Regions from separate parts of the Neobacillus pocheonensis genome, predicted to be linked through region 3. Evidence: riboswitches for the same ligand, from Rfam matches in the RefSeq annotation. Region 3 holds a riboswitch; each other region holds the start of a gene.

Region 1 (5,706 bases), on a different contig from region 3:
TTTATTAGCGAATCGTTTTTAAAGCACCGCTCCAAGCGACTACTTCACTAAGCATAGCATTTACATTAGTAAGATGTAATTCAGCTGGTTTGAAAACACTGCCGTTTTCAAAATCAGTAAATAATGACAATGTTGGATGTGTGCGAACGTCAGCTACTTTCAATTCACCAAGGATGCCGCGTAAGTGTTCAGCCGCACGTGCTCCGCCTGTTGAACCATAGCTTACGATACCTGCTGCTTTATCGTTCCAAGCTTCGCGGGCAAAATCAAGGGCATTCTTTAATGCACCAGTGATGCTGTGGTTGTATTCCTGAACAACGAATACGAAGCCCTCTAGAGTAGCAAGCTTTTGGTTCCATGCTGCGATTCCTGGTTCTGAACCGTCAGTTGTTCCTAAGAATGGTAAATTGAAGTCTGCAATATCAACGATTTCATAATTGGCATCGCCACGTTTGTCTGCAATCTCTTTTACCCATTCTCCTACTTGTGGACTTACGCGTCCTTGACGTGTGCTTCCTAAGATAATACCAATGTTTAATTTTGTCACTATATTTTCCTCCTCAGTTGTTTTACCAAATAATTTATTTAAAAAACTCATTCCTCACACCACCTAATGGTAATAAACTTCAAATTAAGATATTCTAAAATTACTTATCTCTAATTTGAATATCTTTAATTCAAAATAATAATATTATATCTATTAACTTTTGTCAACATTTTTTATCATATAAAAATACTCGGGATTTAATCTAAATAAAGGGCAGAATCACTGATGGTGATTTCTGCCCTTTATTTTAGGGTTATTCCTTTAAATGATAAGGAACTGTTGTAACAACCACATCTTTATGTCTTATTAACCATAAGCGAAGCAGCAGTGCTGTTTGATTATGCAGTAAGTTATGCCACCATTTTTTTGTGATAAATTGAGGTATAACAATATGGATTTGAGCCTTAAATTGTTCTTTTTCTTCAATGATGTGGATAAATCTTGTTAATGGTTCTAATATTGATCTGTATTTACTTTTCAGGGTAAGTAAGCGGCAAGGTGTCCCCCACTCCTCCCATTTACTTTCCATCTTTTTCATAGACTCATCGTCAAAACCTACATATACGGCTAATAAATTCTCTTGAGATAAACTTTTGGCAAAAGATAAGGTGTTTTGAACCACTCGATGGATCCCTGAAACAAGCACTATTGTTACAACCCGGTTAGCTTCAGGGTGTTCTGTTTTAACATCGATTCTTAACTCATTAGCCACTGCTTGATAATGTCGTTGAACGAGAATAGAGCAAAGAACAAAAAATGGAATAACCACTAAAACAACCCAAGCACCGCTTGTAAATTTTGTAACAGCAAATATGGCCGCAACAATCGTCGTTATAATGGCCCCTACTGTATTAATGGCTAATTTGGTTTTCCAATGAGGCCCTTTAATACGTCTCCACCTTCTCACTAAACCATATTGTGCTACAGTAAAGGATAAGAAAACCCCTATTGCATATAAAGGAATTAAAGCATTTGTATGGGCGTGGAAGGCAAGAATAAGTAAGCTGGCTGTCCCTGCTAAGGCAATAATTCCATTTGAATATCCTAGTCTATCACCCCTATTTGTAAGTCCACGAGGTAAATAACCATCTGCAGCTACGATAGCAGCTAATTGCGAAAAGCCTGTAAAAGTCGAATTGGCTGCAAGTATTAATACGATAAACGTAAACCAGATAATAGTTTGATAGACTATCCCATGGCCAAAATAATACTGAGTTAATTGCGATAACATTGTATTATGAGGGTCAGGTGAAATACCTTTAACATATAAATGATAGGCAAATCCTAATAGAGTGATAGATGTAATGGTACCTAAAGCAACATACGTTTTTATCGCATTTTTTTGTTGCGGCTCCCTGAAAATAGGAACAGCATTTGAAATGGTCTCAATCCCTGTCAAAGCAGAACAAGCGGAACTAAATGCTTTTAATAAGAGTAATATCGTAAATCCCTCAGGAACAGAACCAAACTGCGGTGTAGCTGGTTGCACAAAACCATGATTAACCTCATCAAATAAACCAAAAGCGATTAAAATCAGCATACAAGCCATGAATCCTATAGTGGGCCATGCAAAAATTTTCGCCGATTCAGCCACACCCCGAAGGTTTACAATTAATAGGATAAAAACACAAAGAATAGCTAGAACCGTTTCATAGGGGGCAACTACTGGATATGCAGAAGAAACAGCTTCAAGCGCTGCTGAAACAGAAACGGCTACGGTTAAGATATAATCCACTAGCAGTGAACTGGAGGCCACTAAAGAGATCCAGCGTTGTTTAAAGTTATCTTTTGCAATTGCGTAAGCCCCTCCGCCATTTGGATAAGCAAGGATTCCCATAATATAAGAAAGAATCAGGATAGCCAAAAGGATTATAGTAGAAATCGTAATCGGAATGATATACCACTTTGCTTCTGCTCCTAAGTTCATTAGTTCTGTCATCCCTGATTCAGGGCCATAAGAAACAGAAGAATAAAGGTCAGCAGCTAGTATAGGGAGCGCAATATACCAAAGTAATTTATTGTGCTGGGCATGCAATTCTGCTGTTCGCATTGGTCTGCCAATTAAAATCCGTTTAACGCTGTTAAAATTAGTAATGGAAAACCATATTGCGATTAAAGCAATGACTGCAAAAATTAATTCCAAAATTTGTGATGGATGTGTCACTTTAAAATCCCTTCTTTTTATTAGAATAAGAAATCGAACGTTGCAGCCCAGGCTTTGCAAAAATAGGCATAATAAAAAGACCTCTTTATTCATCACGCTGCTTTTTGGCAAAAAAAAAGCACCCTGAATTAGGCGGTCTTTGACCTCCTTCGCATTAGCCGACGAAGTTAGCTGACGGGTAGGATGGCGAAAGAGTTTCTCATCCCTTCTGATTCCAGAATTAACCCCCAAAAATTGGTTCCTCCGTTCCTGAACTTTCTCAGGATTTGGCCGAAATATTAAATTGATTTGAAGCAATAATAGTCCTTTATGATTTGAATGTAAATGACGAAATTTGCTTAAAAACGGCCATTTTTGATGATAAATCTATATAAACAGGTACTTTCCATAATTATTCTACAGAATGCTCATTTTTTCACTTAAATCTTATCAGATATTTTTAGTTTATTAATCAATGGTGTAATGGTTAGACCTTGGAATAGCAGCGAAAACAATACGACACTAAACGTTAGGATTAAGATATCTTCTCTGCCTTCAAATTCATGGGGCAGGCTTAATGCAAGGGCAATCGATAAGCTACCCTTTAAGCCTCCCCAATTTAGTATGGCCTTATATTTTTCTGAAAAGCCTTTAATCGGCGAAAGGCTTATGTATAACGCAAGAGTCCTTGATAAGAGGACGATTACAATCGCTAGCACAATGTATCCCCATCTTTGCGAAAGAGAAATGTTTCTTATTTCTAATCCAATCATTAAAAAGATTAAACTGTTTGCAAAAAAAGTGACGGTATCAAAAAACGAATCGATATTGATCCTTGTCGTCTCAGACATCCCCACCTTCGCACCATAATTCCCAAAAATTAAACCAGCGACAGCAACAGAAATCACTCCGGAAACGTGGAAATGTTCAGCGATAAAGTAGCAGCCAAAAAACATGACAATCGAAAACGCAATTTCAAGTGGGTAATCATCATAGGCACGAATAATTTGAGAGAAGATAATGCCGGCAGCCCCTCCAATCAAGAGCCCGCCAGCACTAAATTTTAAAAATAACAGTAATCCTTGGCCCAAGCCAACTAAGCCCATTTCCATATAGGATAATAGATAAACGGTTGAAATTTGGAATAATACTACCGCTATCCCATCATTGAAGAGTGATTCTCCTTTAATAATGGTTACAAGCTTTTTTGGAACACCTAGAGTTTTAAAAATGGCAATAACACTGATTGGATCAGTTGCACTCATCAATGAAGCAAATGTAAATGCTCCAACAATAGGAAGATTTAGTAGGTAATGGGCTCCTAAGCCGATAAAAAGGAAAGATAATAAAGTCCCCCCAATTGCCAGGGCTATGACAAGAAGCTTTTCTTCCTTTAAGTGAGAATAGTGGAGTTTTAATGAAGCATCTCCTAACAGGATCGGTAAGAATAAGGAAATAATGATGACTTGAAATACCTCAGATTGCGCAATAAAATGTTCTGCATCCTCTAAATAGGGGATTTCGGCCAACCCTAATAGAAGACCCACCAAAACAAGCGCGATAGAATAAGGCCGATTGATTAATTTTGCAAGTGCGATAACAGTTAATGATATCGCTAATAAAATGAGGATTTGAATAAATATCTCGTTAAAGTGATGCATGAAATGTCTCCTTAAACATTATCCTATTTTTAATAATGTTATTATTGTAAAAAACAAAAACCCTTCGATTTTTTGAATGAAGGGTTTGTATGAACCAGAGCGGAATGGTTTCATATGTCATCGTCAATACAACCAATACGGCTATTAGACTGAAAATATGGTTCAAGCGTTCGAAACCATTTGGAAACCTGTGTGACGGTTTTTTTTTTAGATAAAATACTGCCGATAAAAATGAAACCCTGATTTACTGCATCTACTAATGAGTGCATGGCTGCGGCAAACATGGCTCCACTTCCACTTATTGCTCCAGCAATAAATTCTGTTAAAGCAATAAGAGTATTTCCTATCATGGCTATCGCTGACGATTTGTTACCTTTTTTTATTAACTCATACACCTGCTTCATTTCCACATGTTTAACTCCTTCAACTCATTTCTTTTTATAGTGTTCAAAAGAAATGGGAAATATTGATAAAATCAATTTTTTGTTAATTTTTTAAGAATCAAAAAAAAATCGAATAAAGCGCTAAAAAAATCCCGCTTGAATAAACACCAAATGTCTTATTCAAGCGGGATTCTTCTATTTCTTTTGACAACGACGTTCTTCCTCAGCCAGTTATGGGGATCCTTTATCGTCACTCCTGATTGTATGGCTTTTTCAAATTTACTGGCTTCCATTGGCCGCTTGTAATAATCTTTACTCTTACATCCACAGTTACGGACGACGGTGAAAGCGTGATGATTCCATTGTTTTGATATCTTTTCCATTCCTTCACATTATTACGATACATGATTTGTGATAATTGAAAAACATCAATTCCTTTTTTCAATCCATTTTTATACGTTCTTTCAATTTCTTTTTTCAGATTCTCTTCAGCTAATGTTTCTAAGGTTTTTACGGGCAAGAATTTTACCATTTGAAAAATATCTCCTTGCAAGCTAACCTTCATTCGAAAATGCGGTTCGTGATTCTTTATGTAAGTCTGTGTTTTGACTTTCGGCTTTTTCAAAACGAGTTCCGCAACTGGCTCCCCGTCTTTTTTTAATGACAAAGGTGCTCTGTGTAACTTCTTTTCCGTCCATTTAAACCCTGATAAGTCCTTCTCTGACAAGTAGCCTTTGTATCGCTTCGATGCTACAAAAGCCGCCCCGCTATACTTGAGCAGAGGGAAATCCTTTTTGTCAGCCTTCCATTTTTTTTTCGTAATCGATAAGAAAGGCACTTGTGCTGTCATCCCGGGTTCATATAAATCGGCACTAAATTTGAAAAACTTCAACGGACTAAAAAGGGAATAATTTTTTGTCATTTCTTTTGGGATATCCAAAATGGTATAAAGGGGTGATATATTCAGGATGG
Region 2 (5,706 bases), on a different contig from region 3:
TCTGATAAACCAAACCGAACCTCTTTCCCCTCCATATTTCCATGAACACCAAGTGCATTTAATGCCGGAGTTCCTTTATATTCAGCTATAAAGACTACCGCAAGAAACATTAAAAACATAATTCCCATCGCGGCGAAAACGGACCAGCCTTGACGTCTGTTCTTAATCATTAAACCAAATGCATATACCAATGCAGTAGGAAGCAGCAGCATACTTAGAATTTCCATCAAATTAGATAATGGAGTTGGATTTTCAAACGGATGTGCCGAGTTGGTGCCAAAATATCCGCCGCCATTTGTTCCAATATGCTTAATCGACTCTAATGCCGCAACAGGACCTCTCGTAATCGTTTGTTTAGCGCCTTCTAATGTTGTGGCATTTACCGACCCATGCAGGGTCTGAGGTACGCCTTGAAATACCAAGAATAATGCAACAAGAAAAGATAATGGCAAGAATACACGTGTGATGGCACGAACCAAGTCAACATAGAAGTTTCCAAGGTTATTCTGACGAGCTACTAATCCGCGAATAAAGGCAATCGCCACTGCAAATCCTGTAGCAGCTGCCGTAAACATTGGGAATGTAATGGCGATCATTTGCGAAAAATAAGAAAGTGAATTTTCTCCGCTATATGCCTGCCAGTTTGTATTCGTAATAAATGACGCCGCCGTATTAAACGCTAAAGCAGGAGGCATATTATCTATCTTATCTGGATTTAAAGGCAGATACTTTTGTATCCTGAAAATGATGTAAAGTAAAATCATCATGATAAAGTTTGAAAGCAACATGGCAAAAACATACTTTTTCCAGCCCATCGTTTCTTTATCTTTGACTCCAATCATACGGTAAATGAACCGCTCTCCCGGTCCAAAAACCCGGTCTAAGTCTGTTTTTTCATAATCAAACACTTTTACAAGGTAGGCGCCTACCGGTTTTACCAGTAAGATGGCAATTACCAAGGTCACAACTACCTGGATTAATCCCATGGTCATTTCGATGTTCCTCCTATATGTTCATCATTGTTAAATGGATCCTAAAACTTTTCAGGTTTAATTAAGACGTAGGTCAAATAAACAATTAAAGCCACTCCAATGATTCCTGGTATAAGCATACCGATTTCCTCCTCATGCTTTTTCACTAAATAAAGTAAATCCCCCAAAGATAGCAAAGGCTAAAACAAAAAGTATAATTGATACAAAATCGTTGTTAAACATACCTAACCTCCTTCCTCATGTTTTCAACTGTTGAGTGCTTACGATTAATCAAACAGTGGAAATTCTCTTCGTTCGGCTTACTCAAACTTCGGATTAAAGAGATACCAAAGATCAAGAGATTTTTCATTTCCCCCCTTATGGTTCAATCCTTTTCTGTGTATCTCAGTAAATTCACCAAAATTCAGCCTCAAACTTATTCAGTGATTATCTTTGTTTAGTATTGAGTGACCTCTTTGGCATAGATAAATTCTACTTTCGTTTCGCGTAAAAATAGGGTAAAAATTTCGTGCAAAGGTGTAAAAAAAATATAAAAATCCAGGGGGTGAAATATTCATTTAGTTCACATTCTTTTAAAATCCAGGAACAAAAAATAGACCATGGCTTACTCGTCCCCCAGTAGATCAATGCCAACGATAACCATATGGAAATATCTAAAAAAGATATACTATTAAGGTATTTCGTTAAATTAATCAATAATTGGAGAAAAAGTACTCATGGTCTACTTAACGCCCAGCAAGCAAAATGTAACTCTTTGTACTGTCCTGTCCCGTTATAGTGATATAAACGCGAAAATGGAGGAGAGAATAGGAGTATTTATTGTGGATATAAATTTAGAAAAGTTTCTAGAGGAGTAAGTTTCGAATTCAAAAAATTCATACTATTGCTAACATAAAAAGCCAAAGACCCTAACTTTGGCTTTTTACTTTGAATTCATCTTTCAATACAAAATTCTTTAAAGAGATATTTTTTTAGAATTTGCAAGTTCAATGAACCATGTCTAACCCTGCTGTTTCCAGACCAAAGGTACAATGAAGTGTTCGAACTACAGTTACCATGCGATCTACAGGGACTATACATCAAATCTTATTTTGCGATGTGCTAACCATTTTTGTCGAAACATTTGAAAAAGCAAGTGCTATATACATTCTTGCAACGATATCCTGAGCAGAACTCAATCCTTTACCAACAATCGAAACTTTTGCTAATCCTGTCTCAGTATACACTCTGTCAAAGTGAAGTCTTTCTCTATGTTCTTCCAGGAATTTTAATGTCCGTTTTGCATTTTCCTTAGATACAACGAAGGAAACAGTCGTTTTAGGTAAATCTTTGGAACTTTGATGGATAAATTCAACATGAATTCGTGAATCCATAAATAAGGAAAATAAGGAATAGAGAGTATTCCCTTCATTTGGGAAATTGGTAATTGTTATTGACAATACATTTTCACTATGTGCAATGCCGCAAACGTGGCTGTCATCCTCCATTCCAAAAATCCCCCGAATGAAAGTCCCCTCTTCATTGGAGAAACTTGATCGAACCGTTAACCTTACTTTATTTTTCTGCGCACATTTTACTGCACGCGGATGTAAAACACTCGCACCTAATCTGGCCATTTCAAGCATTTCGTCAAAAGATATACTTTTTATTTTTTTTGCCGTCGGCACAATGCGCGGATCTGCGGAATACACACCATCCACATCCGTATAAATCTCACACAAATCTGCATTGAGCATTGCTGCAAGCGCTACGGCTGTCGTATCGGATCCTCCTCGCCCCAATGTGGTAATTTCCCCATTTTCTGTAATTCCTTGGAAACCCGCGACAATCACTATGTGTCCTAATTGAAAATGGGACAGTATTTTATAGGTGTCTATTTGTTTTATTCTTGCTTCGGTGTGTTCAGGTTCCGTAATGATTCCAGCCTGCCATCCTGTTAAAGAGACCGCAGAGTACCCCTTGCTCTGTAAAGCCATAGCCAGTAAAGCGATCGATACCTGCTCTCCTGTTGATAAAAGCATATCCATTTCCCGCTCAGGTACTTCATTACAGATTTCATTTGCCATGTCCACCAGTACATCTGTTGATTTTCCCATTGCAGATACTACAACAACGACATCATTTCCTTTTTGCTTTGCGGAAATAATTTTATCAACAGCTTTTAAAATTCTATCTTTAGTTCCTACCGAAGTGCCACCAAATTTTTGTACGATCATTCCCATTTTAACCAACCTCTCCTCTTCAAGTTTATTTCAGTAATCTTATCCATTTACCTAAACTCAAACTTAATTGCATTGAGAGAAATTTTCAGGTTAATACCATCAGTTTTCACAAAAAATAGACCTGGATTTCTTTCTCCCCGTATTTGCAGACATGCAAAATCATAATCGTTCTGTGGAGAATAAAACTTTTCCCCAACTGCATTATGACTTGCAACAACAAAATAAAATCGGAGAAAAAGTCATCAGGTCTACTTAGCGCCCAGCGAAGATTTGCCTCTCTTTGCGTTCTGTCTTCTAAATTCCTTTTTCTAATTCATTGGCAGAATAAAAAGACCTACTGTTAATCTTTAGACGATCTTGTTTTAATTACAAGCAAAACAGCCCTCAGATTTTACGGTCTTTTGACCTCCCTCGCTTTAGCCGACGAAGTTAGCTGACGGGTAGGATGGCGGAAGAGTATCTCATCCCTTCTGGTTTCCCAGAATGAATCCAATTAACTGGTTCCTCCGCTCCTGATTTCCTCAGTATTAATCCGGTATATTAATTGGTTTACAAGTAGTGATTAAATTCTTTATTATCAATTTGTAAATAGCTAATTTCGAATAAAAAATGACTTTTTTGTAAAATATTTATATAAAACAGGATTTTCTCTTATTTATTCACTTTTTTTCTACTTTTTAATTTTTCTAGCAAAATTAAGTAAAAGAATACTATAAAAGGTGTAGCAAAACCAAGGTAATCAAAGAATTTTTCAAACATAATAAGTTCCTCCAAATTCAATACTCCGCAAGATAGATTTTTTATGAAACCCATCGAAAAATACAAACAGATAAAGAACCGTTGGGATTTCTGATTCAACTTTGGAAAGAAAGGTACTCATTGGTCTACCATTTCAGAACATATACATTCAATATTTATATATTAAATTTTTTTCATGATTTATATCGATTTTGCCAAATCACTACGAGCCCTGCCTCTCTCATAGCACTTGTGGCTCCGACGACCACTCCAGGTTGATTTGGTTTAAGAATTAGATATATATATTTCTTGATCTTGTTATTACGTTTCTCCCATGACATGACTTCTCTTACGCCGAATATTACGAAAAAAAAGTTGAACAGCCAAAGATTATAAAGCCAAATAGTCTCTTGAATTATTGACATTCTGATACCTCCACAAGAATTAATTTCATCTTTATAATTCTTTAAGTTGAACTAGGATTAATTTTTATTCGTATTGAATTGCTTCTCTGGCATAGACTGATTCTACTTCATTTTCACGTCAAAATAGGGTAAAAAAAATGGGCAAAGGTGTAAAAAAAACATAAAAATCCATGGGGTAAAATTTCATTTAGTTCACAATAAAACAACAAAAAATCCGATTTAAAGGAGAAAAATCCTCTCTTTTCTTGCTGCCTTAAAAACTTTTTCCTTCAATCGAAAAAAACTATGAATCACATTCCAGCTGAAATGTAATCCATAGTTCCTTAAGTTAATGGCATTGGTTACCAAAGCGGTTTTACTTCAGAATCTTCTCATTTACTGTCAATTATATCTATGGGCTTCATTCTATTAATTTCTCCTCCTGCGAAAGAGCATAACCCGCTGTAAATTCTTCTAAAGCATGCATGGCAAACCTCTAATCCCATATTGGTGGACTTACCCTAACTGGCGTTTAAATTGTTTACTGGCGATGAAGTAAGCTATGACCATGATGCCGACGCACCAGGCAAGCGCGATCCAGATATCATTGCCAACAGACCCTTCATACAAGAGGGCACGAATTGCATTCACGATTGAAGTCACTGGCTGGTTCTCAGCGAACGCACGGACAATTTTAGGCATGGTTTCGGTAGGGACAAAGGCCGAACTGATAAACGGCAGGAAAATCAGCGGGTACGAGTAGGCTGTCGCCCCTTCCATAGACCGCGCTCTCAATCCGGGAATGACCGCCAGCCATGTCAGCGCCAGCGTAAACAGCCCGAGTATCCCAGCTACTGCGAGCCAATCCAGGATACCAGCGCTGGAACGGAAGCCCATCAAGAGGGCGATGAGGATAACCACCACGACAGTAAGCGCATTGGAAACAAGCGAAGTCAACACGTGAGCCCACAATACCGATGAACGCTTGATTGGCATCGTAATGAAACGCGCCATCAGTCCGCTCTTTACATCGTTAAACAGCCGCAAGGAAGTGTAAGCGACGCCGGAAGCGATAGCCATTAGCAAGATTCCCGGCAATAAATAATTGACGTAGTTGTCCGTGCCAGTCTCTATGGCGCCGCCAAATACGTAAACAAACAGCAGCATCATCATAATCGGCGTAATCGCCACCGTGATAATCGTATCCGGGCTGCGCATGATGTTCCGCATTAAACGCCCTAGTAATACCCCTGTATTGCTTTTCATTTACATCTCCTCCTTTTTGCCGATAATCGCGAGGAAAATTTCCTCCAGTGTCGGCTGCTTCTCGATGTACTCCACTTTCGCTGG
Region 3 (3,485 bases):
CTAAAGTAGCCTTAATGCAAATCCAATTAAGAAAAGATTTGTTCCTCCTCTATTCTCCTTTTTACAAAGCCAATCTCTTTTCAGTTGATTAGTGAAACATATGAATTAAAGAATTTTATCTAAATAAGGATGAAGATCTTCACTATCTAGACACGCTTCACATATTATTAAAACGTTTATTTCTCCTTTTTCACTTTTACCTTTCCTCTCACCACAAACAGTACAGACTTGTTCCAAAATTATCACTCCTTAGCACACTTATTTATACTTTTCCCGTATTCTCCTTTTTAACTCCTTTTAGACATTTTCTAATTAACGCACCCAAGGCCCTAAAATGTTATAGAACTTAGTGATAACGAGAAAGTTGAAGTAAAACATCGATGTAAGCGTTTTATTGTAAATAAAATGGTTTATTTAACTAATTTTTAACCCTTTACAATTTATTTTTATCGTCCTAATATCATGCTCATAGAAGAAATTTCATATTGCCTAATCCCGAAAGGGAACGGAGGACCCAATTTTGGGGTTAATTCTACTTATGTAGAAGGGATGTCAATCTCTTTCGCCATCCTACCCGTCAGCTAACTTCGTCGGCTAAAGCGAATGAGGTCAAAAGACCACCTATGAAGGCGCTTTTTGTGCTCTTTTTTACAGAAAAAGCTTGCTTTCGATTTGTGGTCTTATTTGTTTTGGCAAGAGTTTAAGGGGGAATAAAATTCATGGAGGGAGTGATCGTTTGGGGTTAAAAGGCTATATTAGTCTTTAAGGATATGGTAATCGGCATTTCAACAAATAGGGGTGTTTTTCAAAAATAGATAATGGTTAGCAAGATTCATTTAAAATATTGTGAGTAGTGAGAATAATAATTTTCATGTTTTTTTATCACTGGAAATACTGATTATGTATTGTAGGGGGTATTAAAAAATGGAAAGACTTCTTGGGACACTTATGAAAAAATATTATCAAAATAAATCCACACCAACATATTTCGGGATAGGAAATGATTATCTTGATGTTATCACAATGCGTTACAGAGTATTTGGTGCTGTATGGCAATTACATAATGGTTACAGGTATATAATTGGTTACTGGTTTGGTGATAATAAAAAAGATATTTTAAATTTTATTAATTGTGGGAGATGGGCAAAACTTGTAGACCAAGAAGGGCAAATTGAAGAAGTTTATCATATGGTTCGAGAAAAACAGGAAAAAGAGCTTTGGAAAAAACGGATTAAGCTTCCAAATAATATAAAACACCAAGAGAATTGGATAGAGAAAAAGACGGGGTGGTATATCATAAAATCATACAATCACTTTCCTTGCACCCTTACCTGTATTCAAAAAACAAAATACAATATTTGGATTGAACATATCTGTGTCTGCGAATCTAATAATGATATAAAAAAACTTCTTAATTTAATTAACTTGGAACACAATATTAAATTAATCCCAGATGAATTCATTAATTGTATGTGATTTTATGGGATGCATCAGTTTAATGGCTTAACCATAATCAGGGGGTAAATAATCATGACATTTAAAAGGTTACTTTTTGGTCGTCCTTTAAAATCAGAAGAAGCAGAAGCCGAAAAAATGCCGATGTGGAAGGCACTACCGATTCTTTCCTCGGATGCTCTTTCTTCTGTAGCTTATGGGACAGAAATGATATTATTGGAACTAGCGACAGTTGGGGCATTTGCATTTGCTTTTTCTTTGCCCGTTGCTATAGCAATTATATTATTAATTTCTATTCTTATTATTAGTTATAGACAAGTTATCGACGCGTACCCTCAAGGCGGAGGAGCCTATATGGTCGCAAAAGAAAACTTGGGCATGATGTGGGGACGTTTAGCCGGAGTTTCATTACTTATTGATTATACGTTAACGGTAGCAGTTTCTATATCGGCAGGTGTACTGGCAATTACTTCTGCTTACCCTTCTGCTTTACCATATATCGTTCCAATTGGACTTATTTTTACCTGGTTTATGGTATGGATGAATCTAAGAGGCATATCAGAAGCGGGTAACGTATTTGCATTTCCGACTTACATATTTATTTTTTGCATGTTAACCCTGGTAGGTAAAGGGTTATTTGACTGGTTAACTGGTGCAAGTCAGGCAACACACGAAATCACAATACCTACAGAATTACCAGCAAGCCTGACATGGTTTGTTTTGTTAAAAGCTTTCTCATCTGGGTGTTCAGCTGTAACAGGAGTTGAAGCTATCTCCAATGCGGTACCTCATTTTAGGCAACCGGCACAAAAAAATGCGAAACGAACAATGGTTACATTAGGACTGTTATTATCCATTATTTTTGGTGGAGTAACGATTATCTCAAGAGCCTATGATATTCATCCTGATCCAACAGGAACTAAAACTGTTCTTTCAATGGTGGCAGAAGATGCTTTTGGAAGGGGAATTTTTTATTATATTATTCAGTTTGCTACCATGACAATATTAATACTAGCTGCTAATACTGCCTTTAATGGGTTTCCGATATTAGGATCTCTCATGGCGCAAGATAAAAATATGCCCCGAATGTTTGCCAACAGAGGAGACCGTTTAGCTTATAACTATGGAATAATTACACTGGGAATCTTAGCAAGTATTTTACTCATTGTATTTCGCGGAAGAACTGAGGCATTAATTCCTCTTTATGCCATTGGTGTTTTCTTATCATTTACTATGGCACAAATAGGTCTTGTCTTAAAGTGGCGAAAGGATAAATCACAAGGATGGCAACGAAAAGCAATTATAAATGGAATAGGTGCCGTAGTAACCTTCTTTGTTGTAATAATATTCAGTATTACCAAATTTGAAGAAGGGGCTTGGATCGTAGTTGTTATAACGCCTATATTGTTATGGGTAATTACAAAAATTAGTAAACATTACGACAATGTAGGTAAGCAATTAAAATTTGATTTAACTGAGACCATTCCAAGTACTGATACAATCATAATTATACCTGTTGCTGGTATTCATAAGGTGGTGGTATCAACAATTTCATATGCAAAATCACTTACCCCAAATGTGGTAGCTTTTTATGTTGCTTTTTCTCCTGAAGATGCTAAAAAGATGGAAGCAAGATGGGATGAGTGGAACCCAGGTGTCCGATTAGTCGTTGTTACGTCACGTTACCGTACATTAATTAAGCCATTAATTGAATTTATTGAGCGTATTGACCACCACTATAAACATGAGAAGAAAATAACTGTACTATTACCTGAATTTATTACACATAAGTGGTGGCACCGATTATTACACAATCAATCAGGATTACGTATCCGTTCCATATTATTAAATAGAAAAGACGTTGTGGTTTCTACTGTTCCATTTCATTTGAATGATTGATACGTAACTTAATGTAAGTCACAAGTCCAATGATATTTTCATTGGGCTTTTTTATTTTTAAAGATGTAACAATTAAGAAGGGTGAAAAAAGGTAAAGAAGGGAAAAATTATGAATATAAATATATAAAGGA

What was found. A riboswitch is a leader RNA that binds a small molecule or an ion and turns the genes downstream of it on or off. The one in region 3 is predicted to bind cyclic di-AMP.
Region 1: linked by a shared signal. The riboswitch ahead of ABES02_RS10555 (APC family permease) and the one ahead of ABES02_RS28430 (hypothetical protein) in region 3 are both predicted to bind cyclic di-AMP.
Region 2: linked by a shared signal. The riboswitch ahead of ABES02_RS02180 (aspartate kinase) and the one ahead of ABES02_RS28430 (hypothetical protein) in region 3 are both predicted to bind cyclic di-AMP.

Annotation. Positions count from the first base shown of each region.
Region 1 covers NZ_JBCNAD010000020.1:91,839-97,544, reverse strand. The annotation lists gene ABES02_RS10560 (NADPH-dependent FMN reductase) at 5-598, opposite strand; gene ABES02_RS10555 (APC family permease) at 801-2,711, opposite strand; cyclic di-AMP (ydaO/yuaA leader) riboswitch at 2,853-2,993, opposite strand; gene ABES02_RS10550 (cation:proton antiporter) at 3,131-4,351, opposite strand; gene ABES02_RS10545 (cation transporter) at 4,462-4,755, opposite strand; gene ABES02_RS10540 (Ger(x)C family spore germination protein) at 4,985-5,706, opposite strand, start outside.
Region 2 covers NZ_JBCNAD010000005.1:53,492-59,197, reverse strand. The annotation lists gene kdpA (potassium-transporting ATPase subunit KdpA) at 1-986, opposite strand, end outside; gene kdpF (K(+)-transporting ATPase subunit F) at 1,034-1,138, opposite strand; partial or broken gene ABES02_RS02180 (aspartate kinase) at 1,979-3,214, opposite strand; cyclic di-AMP (ydaO/yuaA leader) riboswitch at 3,618-3,762, opposite strand; gene ABES02_RS02175 (hypothetical protein) at 4,147-4,377, opposite strand; gene ABES02_RS02170 (ABC transporter permease) at 4,873-5,622, opposite strand; gene ABES02_RS02165 (ABC transporter ATP-binding protein) at 5,623-5,706, opposite strand, start outside.
Region 3 covers NZ_JBCNAD010000081.1:86-3,570, forward strand. The annotation lists gene ABES02_RS28425 (hypothetical protein) at 106-237, opposite strand; cyclic di-AMP (ydaO/yuaA leader) riboswitch at 477-611, shown strand; gene ABES02_RS28430 (hypothetical protein) at 925-1,476, shown strand; gene ABES02_RS28435 (APC family permease) at 1,531-3,354, shown strand.